2 regions of the Streptomyces sp. NPDC059452 genome follow, and region 2 is predicted to be linked to the other one. Evidence: predicted binding sites of a transcription regulator. Region 2 holds the regulator's gene; the other holds the start of a gene.

Region 1 (3,400 bases), on a different contig from region 2:
CGAGCGGCAGCACGGGCGCGGTCACCAGCAGCAACGGCCGCACGGAGGCCCCGAGCCCGGCCCCGTACGACAGCGCTACGGCCCCGAGGGCCACGACGACGAGCGCCACCAGCCAGGCCCCTCGGAGGGCGGGCCCGGCGGCCCAGAGGACCCGGGCGGCCCGGGACAGGCGCGGGGGCACCCCCGTGGTCCCCGCGCCTGCCGTGACCCTGGGACCGATCTCTGCGACGGCCTCCGCCTCCATGGACACCACCGGCACCGCCGTCGCGAGCACCGCCGCACGGATGCCGTCCAGCACCGGGCCGGTCTCCGCCCCCGCCCGGACCGCCGAGGAGACCAGGGCCGCGCACCCGCCGCACGCCTCGACGTGCTTCTCCAGGGACCAGGCATCGCTCTCGGCGGCCGTACCGTCGGCGTACCGCGCGGCCAGCTCCCCGCCCACGTGCCAGTCCGGACCGCCGGGACTCCCGCGCCTCATGCCGTACCTCCCAGTGCCCCGCCGTGTGCCCCGCCGGGTGCTCCGCCGTCCGGCGTCAGCCGCTCCAGCGCGGCCCGCAGCTCGCGCCGGGCCCGCATCGCGCGGGTCTTGACCGTGCCCTCGGGGATGCCGAGCAGCGCGGCGGCCTCCCGGGTGGAGAGCCCGTCCACGACCGTGGCGCGCAGGACCTCACGCAGCTCCGGCGAGATCCCCGCCAGCGCGGTGCCCACGTCCCCGTACTCCAGCCCTGTCAGCACCCGGTCCTCGGCGGAGGGCGCGAGCGCCTCCGGGGCGGCCCCGGGGAGGCGTTCCGCGCGCGCCCCGGTCCGCAGCGCGTCGACGAGGCGGCGGGAGGCGATCACCCACAGCCACCCGCCGGCCTGCGCGCCCCGGTGCGAGGCGGCGGAACGCCACACGGTCACGAAGGTGTCCTGGAGCACTTCGCGTACGGTCTCCGCGTCCGCGCACCGACGACTGAGCCGGGCGTGCAGCCACCCGGCGTGCCGGTCGTAGAGCGCGCCCAGCGCCTGGGCGTCCCCGCCCGCCACCGCGCGCAGCAACGCCGCGTCGTCCTTCTCCGTACCGTCATCTTCCCGGTCATCCCGGTCCTCCCCCGCAGGGCGCAACAGCCTCACACTCTCCCTATCGCCCGCCGGACCGTATCCGGTTCACGCGGCGGGAGGCCCGTTCACGGCCGGGGCGCCTTCTCCCCGTGGACCGCCGTGTACTCGGCCGCCAGCCAGGGGCCCAGGTCGTCGAGGAACAGGCGCAGCAGGGCCGGGTCGGGGGAGGGGGCGAGGGCGGCGGCCGCAGTGGTGCGCATCGGGTGGGCGCGCTCCGGGTAGTACCGGCCGAACACCTCGGCGCCCCGCTCCAGGTCGCTCGTCCAGCCGCCCCAGCGGGGCATGACCAGCGTGAACCCGGTACGCACGAGCCGCCGGGCCACCTGTCGGCAGAGCCGGGTCCGGTCGGCCTCGGTGAGGCCGCCCGCCGCCCGGGCCCGCCAGCGGGGCAGGGCGAGCGCCAGATCGCCGTTGGTCTCCCGGGCGAGCAGCGGCGTGGGGCGGTAGCGGGGGAGGGCCGCGGCGAGGTCGGGCCCGAGCAGCGGGGTGCAGAGGCAGGCGACGAAGAAGCCGAGATCGTGCCGCTCCAGGTCGCTGAGCACCGTGCCCGCCCGGACGAGCAGGATGCCCGCGGTGTCGATGGCCCGATGGGCACCGTCCAGCTCGGCCGCCAGCCGGTCGGCCCGGGCGCGGTCGGTGTCCGTCGGTTCCTCGTGCAGGGCCAGCAGCAGGTCGAGGTCGGAGCGGCCGGGAATAGCGGTCCCGCGCGGGATGCTCCCGTAGACGTACGCACTGTGCAGGCGCCCGCCGGCCGTACTCCCACTGGCTGTACTCCGCGCGCGCTTCCCGGTGAAAGCGGCGGCGATCCGCGAGCGGGCGTCGGCCACGGCCGGGGCGAAGGCTTCCGGAACGCGGTCCAGAGCCCCTTCGCGGGCGATGGTTCCGTCCTTGGCCAGGCCTTTTGCGTTCATGCGCTCACTGTCGCGGTCCGGCGGCGGGGTGGGGCGGGCGGGTGGCGCGACCGGCTGATCGCTCAGAGCGAACATCGTCGGGGGAACATTCGGCGGCTCACAAGCATTGAGTCCACATAGCTCAACTTGCCTGCCGAAGGGGAGATCATGACTACCGAGTCCAAGGCGTTCACACCGATCGACCTGCCCGTGCTGCCGCTCGACGACGAGGTCGTCCTGCCCGGCATGGTGGTGCCGCTCGACCTGTCCGACACCGAGGTGCGTGCCGCCGTCGAGGCCGCGCAGGCCGCTGCCGGGCCCGGCGGTGGCAAGCCCGAGGTGCTGCTGGTCCCGCGGATCGACGGGACGTACACGGGGACCGGTGTCCTCGGGACCGTCGAGCAGGTCGGACGCCTGAGCGACGGTGATCCCGGTGCGCTCATCAGGGCTCGTGACCGGGTGCGGATCGGGGCCGGGACCAGTGGGCCGGGGCGGGCGCTCTGGGTCGAGGGGACCGTGCTCGACGTCGTCGTGCCCGACCCGCTGCCCGGGTCCGCCGCCGAGCTCGTCAAGGAGTACAAGGCGCTCGCCACCAGCTGGCTGAAGAAGCGTGGCGCCTGGCAGGTCGTGGACCGGGTCCAGCAGATCGACGACATCTCCGCGCTCGCCGACAACTCCGGATACTCGCCCTTCGTCACCACCGCGCAGAAGGTCCAGCTCCTGGAGACCGTGGACCCCGTCGCGCGGCTGAAGCTCGCCACCCAGTGGCTGAGCGAGCACCTCGCCGAGCAGGACGTGGCCGAGTCCATCGCCAAGGACGTCCAGGAGGGCGTCGACAAGCAGCAGCGCGAGTTCCTGCTGCGCCGCCAGCTCGACGCCGTACGCAAGGAGCTCTCCGAGCTCAACGGCGACCCGGGGGACGAGTCCGACGACTACCGGGCCCGCGTCGAGGCAGCCGATCTGCCCGAGCACGTCCGTACGGCCGCGCTCAAGGAGGTCGAGAAGCTGGAGCGGGCGAGTGACCAGTCCCCCGAGGGCTCGTGGATCCGCACCTGGCTGGACACCGTTCTTGAGCTTCCCTGGAACGAACGTACCGAGGACTCCTACGACATCCGTGGCGCCCAGGCCGTCCTGGACGCCGAGCACGCCGGTCTCGCCGATGTGAAGGAGCGCATCACGGAGTATCTGGCCGTGCGCAAGCGGCGTGCCGACCGGGGGCTGGGCGTTGTCGGTGGGCGGCGCGGAGGTGCGGTGCTCGCGCTCGTCGGGCCGCCCGGGGTCGGCAAGACCTCGCTCGGGGAGTCCGTCGCGCACGCCATGGGCCGTAAGTTCGTCCGGGTCGCGCTCGGCGGGGTCCGGGACGAGGCGGAGATCCGGGGCCACCGTCGTACGTACGTGGGTGCGCTCCC
Region 2 (3,400 bases):
GAGAAGGACTACTACAAGGTCCTCGGCGTCCCCAAGGACGCCACCGACGCCGAGATCAAGAAGGCGTACCGCAAGCTCGCCCGCGAGTTCCACCCCGATGCCAACAAGGGTGACGCCAAGGCGGAGGAGCGCTTCAAGGAGATCTCCGAGGCGAACGACGTCCTCGGCGACACCAAGCGGCGCAAGGAGTACGACGAGGCGCGCGCCCTCTTCGGCAACGGCGGCTTCCGCGCCGGCCCCGGTGGTGCGGGCGGCAACTTCAACTTCGACCTGGGCGACCTCTTCGGCGGAGGTGCGCCGGGCGGCGGCCAGGGTGGTGCGGGCGGCGGTTTCGGCGGCGGCGGGGGCGGTCTCGGCGACGTCTTCGGCGGGCTGTTCAACCGCGGCGGCGCGGGCACCCGTGTCCAGCCCCGGCGCGGCCAGGACATCGAGTCCGAGGTGACGCTCAGCTTCACCGAGGCGGTCGACGGGGCCACGGTCCCGCTGCGGATGTCCAGCCAGGCGCCCTGCAAGGCGTGTTCGGGCACCGGCGACAAGAACGGCACCCCCAGGGTCTGCCCGACCTGCGTCGGCACCGGCCAGGTCTCGCGCGGCTCGGGCGGCGGCTTCTCGCTCACCGACCCGTGCGTGGACTGCAAGGGCCGGGGCCTCATCGCCCAGGACCCCTGCGAGGTCTGCCACGGCAGCGGCCGGGCGAAGTCGGCCCGGACCATGCAGGTCAGGATCCCGGCGGGCGTCTCGGACGGCCAGCGGATCCGGCTGCGCGGCAAGGGCGGCCCGGGCGAGCGCGGCGGTCCGGCCGGCGACCTGTACGTCGTCGTCCACGTCGGCGCCCACCCGGTCTTCGGCCGCAAGGGCGACAACCTCACGGTCACCGTGCCCGTCACCTTCCCGGAGGCGACGCTCGGCGGCGAGGTGAAGGTCCCCACCCTCGGCGGCCCGGCGGTCACGCTGAAACTGCCCGCGGGCACCCCCAACGGGCGTACGATGCGCGCCCGGGGCAAGGGCGCGGTCCGCAAGGACGGCACCCGCGGCGACCTCCTGGTCACCGTGGAGGTGGCGGTCCCCACGGCCCTCGGCCAGGAGGCCAGGGACGCGCTGGAGGCCTACCGCAAGGCGACCGCGGACGAGGACCCGCGGGCGGAACTGTTCCAGGCCGCGAAGGGAGCTTGAGATGGACGGCCGTCGACGCAATCCGTACCAGCTGACCGATGAATCACCGGTGTACGTGATCTCGGTGGCGGCCCAGCTCTCGGGCCTGCACCCGCAGACACTGCGCCAGTACGACCGTCTCGGCCTGGTCTCCCCGGACCGTACGGCCGGACGCGGCCGGCGCTACTCGGCCCGCGACATCGAGCTGCTGCGCACCGTGCAGCAGCTGTCGCAGGACGAGGGCATCAACCTGGCGGGCATCAAGCGGATCATCGAGCTGGAGAACCAGGTGGCCGCGCTCCAGCAGCGCGTCGCCGAACTCTCGGCGGCGGTGGACGGCGCGGCGGTCGCCATGCAGCAGCGCGAGGCCCAGGTACACGCCTCGTACCGGCGCGATCTGGTCCCGTACCAGGACGTGCAGCACACGAGCGCGCTGGTGGTGTGGCGGCCCAAGCCGAAGCGGGCTGCGGAGTGATGTGGGCCCGGAGTGAAGCGGCTCACGGAGTAGTGGAGTGGCCTGCGTAGTGAAGCGCCCTGCGGAGTAGGGCGGATGGTGTGTGCGGCGGGGCCGGGAGGGCGTGGATGCTCTCCCGGCCCCGCTGTGCGTGGGACGGGCCGGGCGGTGGCTGCGTGGGCTGTGGTGGCCGTGGTGGGCCCGTCGGGGTGTCGGGCGTCCCCCGGGGCAGTGTCAGCTGTGTGCCGGGGACGGGCGGGACGCCGGACGGGCGGGCCGGGGGAGACGGTCGCCGTGGAGGTGCCCGTACAGGACATCGGCGTCGTGTGCCGGACCGAGAGGGGGCAGCCCCTCGTCGTCGACCACGAGGGCGACGGCGGCTGCGAGCCGTCGGCCGCTCCAGCCGGGGGCGAGGAGGCCGGTAGCTCCATGGACGCGCGCCACTTCCGCGATGGCCGTATCGCCCGGATCGGCGAAGACGGCGAACCTCTGATGGAGCGCCAGCTCCCGGAACACATGGAGCTGGTTGCGCAGCGGCTCGGCGCGCCCCGTCCGGGCGTCCAGCAGGATCACGTCCGGCCGGTGGGCGGCGACGCTGGGCAGGACGAAGTCCGGACAGCTCCAGCCGGTGACGGTCACCGCCCCGGTCATCTCCAACCGGGCCCGTACGCGCGCGTGAAAGGTCATGTCGTCCGTCGCCAGTAAGGCGTGGATCACGGCTCCCCCTGAGGTGGTGGCCGGATCGCCCCTGGTGATGTGCGGTCCGGGCCGTCACCACGATGCCGTGCCGCTTGAGCGTTGGCGACCCTCAACTTGTTGCAGTGCACCATACGGACGGGGGTTGGCCGTCCAACCGCCCTTTGGCTGCTCCTGTCACGGCCCTCCGTGCCCGGCTGTGGCGATGCCGGACCGCACGAGCAGAGCCCCGAGGTGGGTGCGGCTGGTGGCGTCGAGGGTCTGCATGAGTTTGGCGATGTGGGAGCGGCAGGTGCGGACGCTGATGCCCATCTTGCGGGCGACGACGTCGTCCACATGGCCTTCGGTGAGGAGGCGGGCGATGCTGAGCTGGACGGCGGTGACGGGGGCGTCGGGCAGTGCGGTCGGCAGGGGTTGGCAGAACGGGGTGGCTCCGGCCCACAGGACGTCGTACACGTGGATGAGATAGCGGACGAGGGCCGGGTGCGTGATGCGGAGGGCTACGTCGCGTTGGGGGGTGGTGGGGATGTAGGCCACCTGGTCGAAGATGAAGAGGCGCTCCGCGGACTGTTCCATGGTGCGGATCTGCAGCCTCTCGTACGGTAGTTGGTCCACGTAGTGCTGAAGGCTCGGGTTGTAACGGGCGGAGTGCTGGTAGAGGTGGCGTACGGCCACGCCGCGTTCCAGGAACGACATCGCGCTCTTCCGGGCGCCTTCGAGGAGACCGGCGGGACGCTTGCTGCCTGGGTGCAAGGTCAGGATGTGCTCCTTGGCTCCGCGGCCGGCCTCCGCGATGGAGGACTGGATCGCGGGCTTTCCGTCGAGCACGGTGATGCCGGGATCGGGTGTGCCCCCGGAGGCCGAGGGCGTCGGGGCGGACGCTTCCAGTGGCGCCAGCGCGTTGATCAGGGCGGTGGAGGAGGTCAGTTGCTCGGACACGTCATGGGCGAGCGGGCTCAGCAGCTTGGTGAGAGCCGTGGTCGCCGGTACGGGGAGCAGTCTGGTGTCGTCGTACGGGTCGGGGCGGACCAGTTCCAGGTCGAGGAGGCAAGGCGCGTGGGCCAACTCGGGTCTGGAGATCCCGCCGCCTCGTACCGC

What was found. Region 2 encodes HspR, which represses chaperone genes until heat shock. Its sites were predicted from a motif close to TTGAGNNNNNNNNNCTCAA; they were not measured.
Region 1: a site for HspR is predicted at 2,119-2,137, ahead of lon (endopeptidase La). Genes of this name have one in related genera too.

What each region holds. Positions count from the first base shown of each region.
Region 1 covers NZ_JBHYVE010000011.1:135,582-138,981, reverse strand. The annotation lists gene ACFW9Z_RS17070 (zf-HC2 domain-containing protein) at 1-478, opposite strand, end outside; gene ACFW9Z_RS17065 (RNA polymerase sigma factor) at 475-1,113, opposite strand; gene ACFW9Z_RS17060 (nucleotidyltransferase) at 1,167-2,012, opposite strand; gene lon (endopeptidase La) at 2,160-3,400, shown strand, end outside.
Region 2 covers NZ_JBHYVE010000003.1:431,368-434,767, forward strand. The annotation lists gene dnaJ (molecular chaperone DnaJ) at 1-1,173, shown strand, start outside; gene ACFW9Z_RS07300 (heat shock protein transcriptional repressor HspR) at 1,175-1,627, shown strand; gene ACFW9Z_RS07305 (hypothetical protein) at 1,841-2,323, opposite strand; gene ACFW9Z_RS07310 (LuxR C-terminal-related transcriptional regulator) at 2,480-3,400, opposite strand, start outside.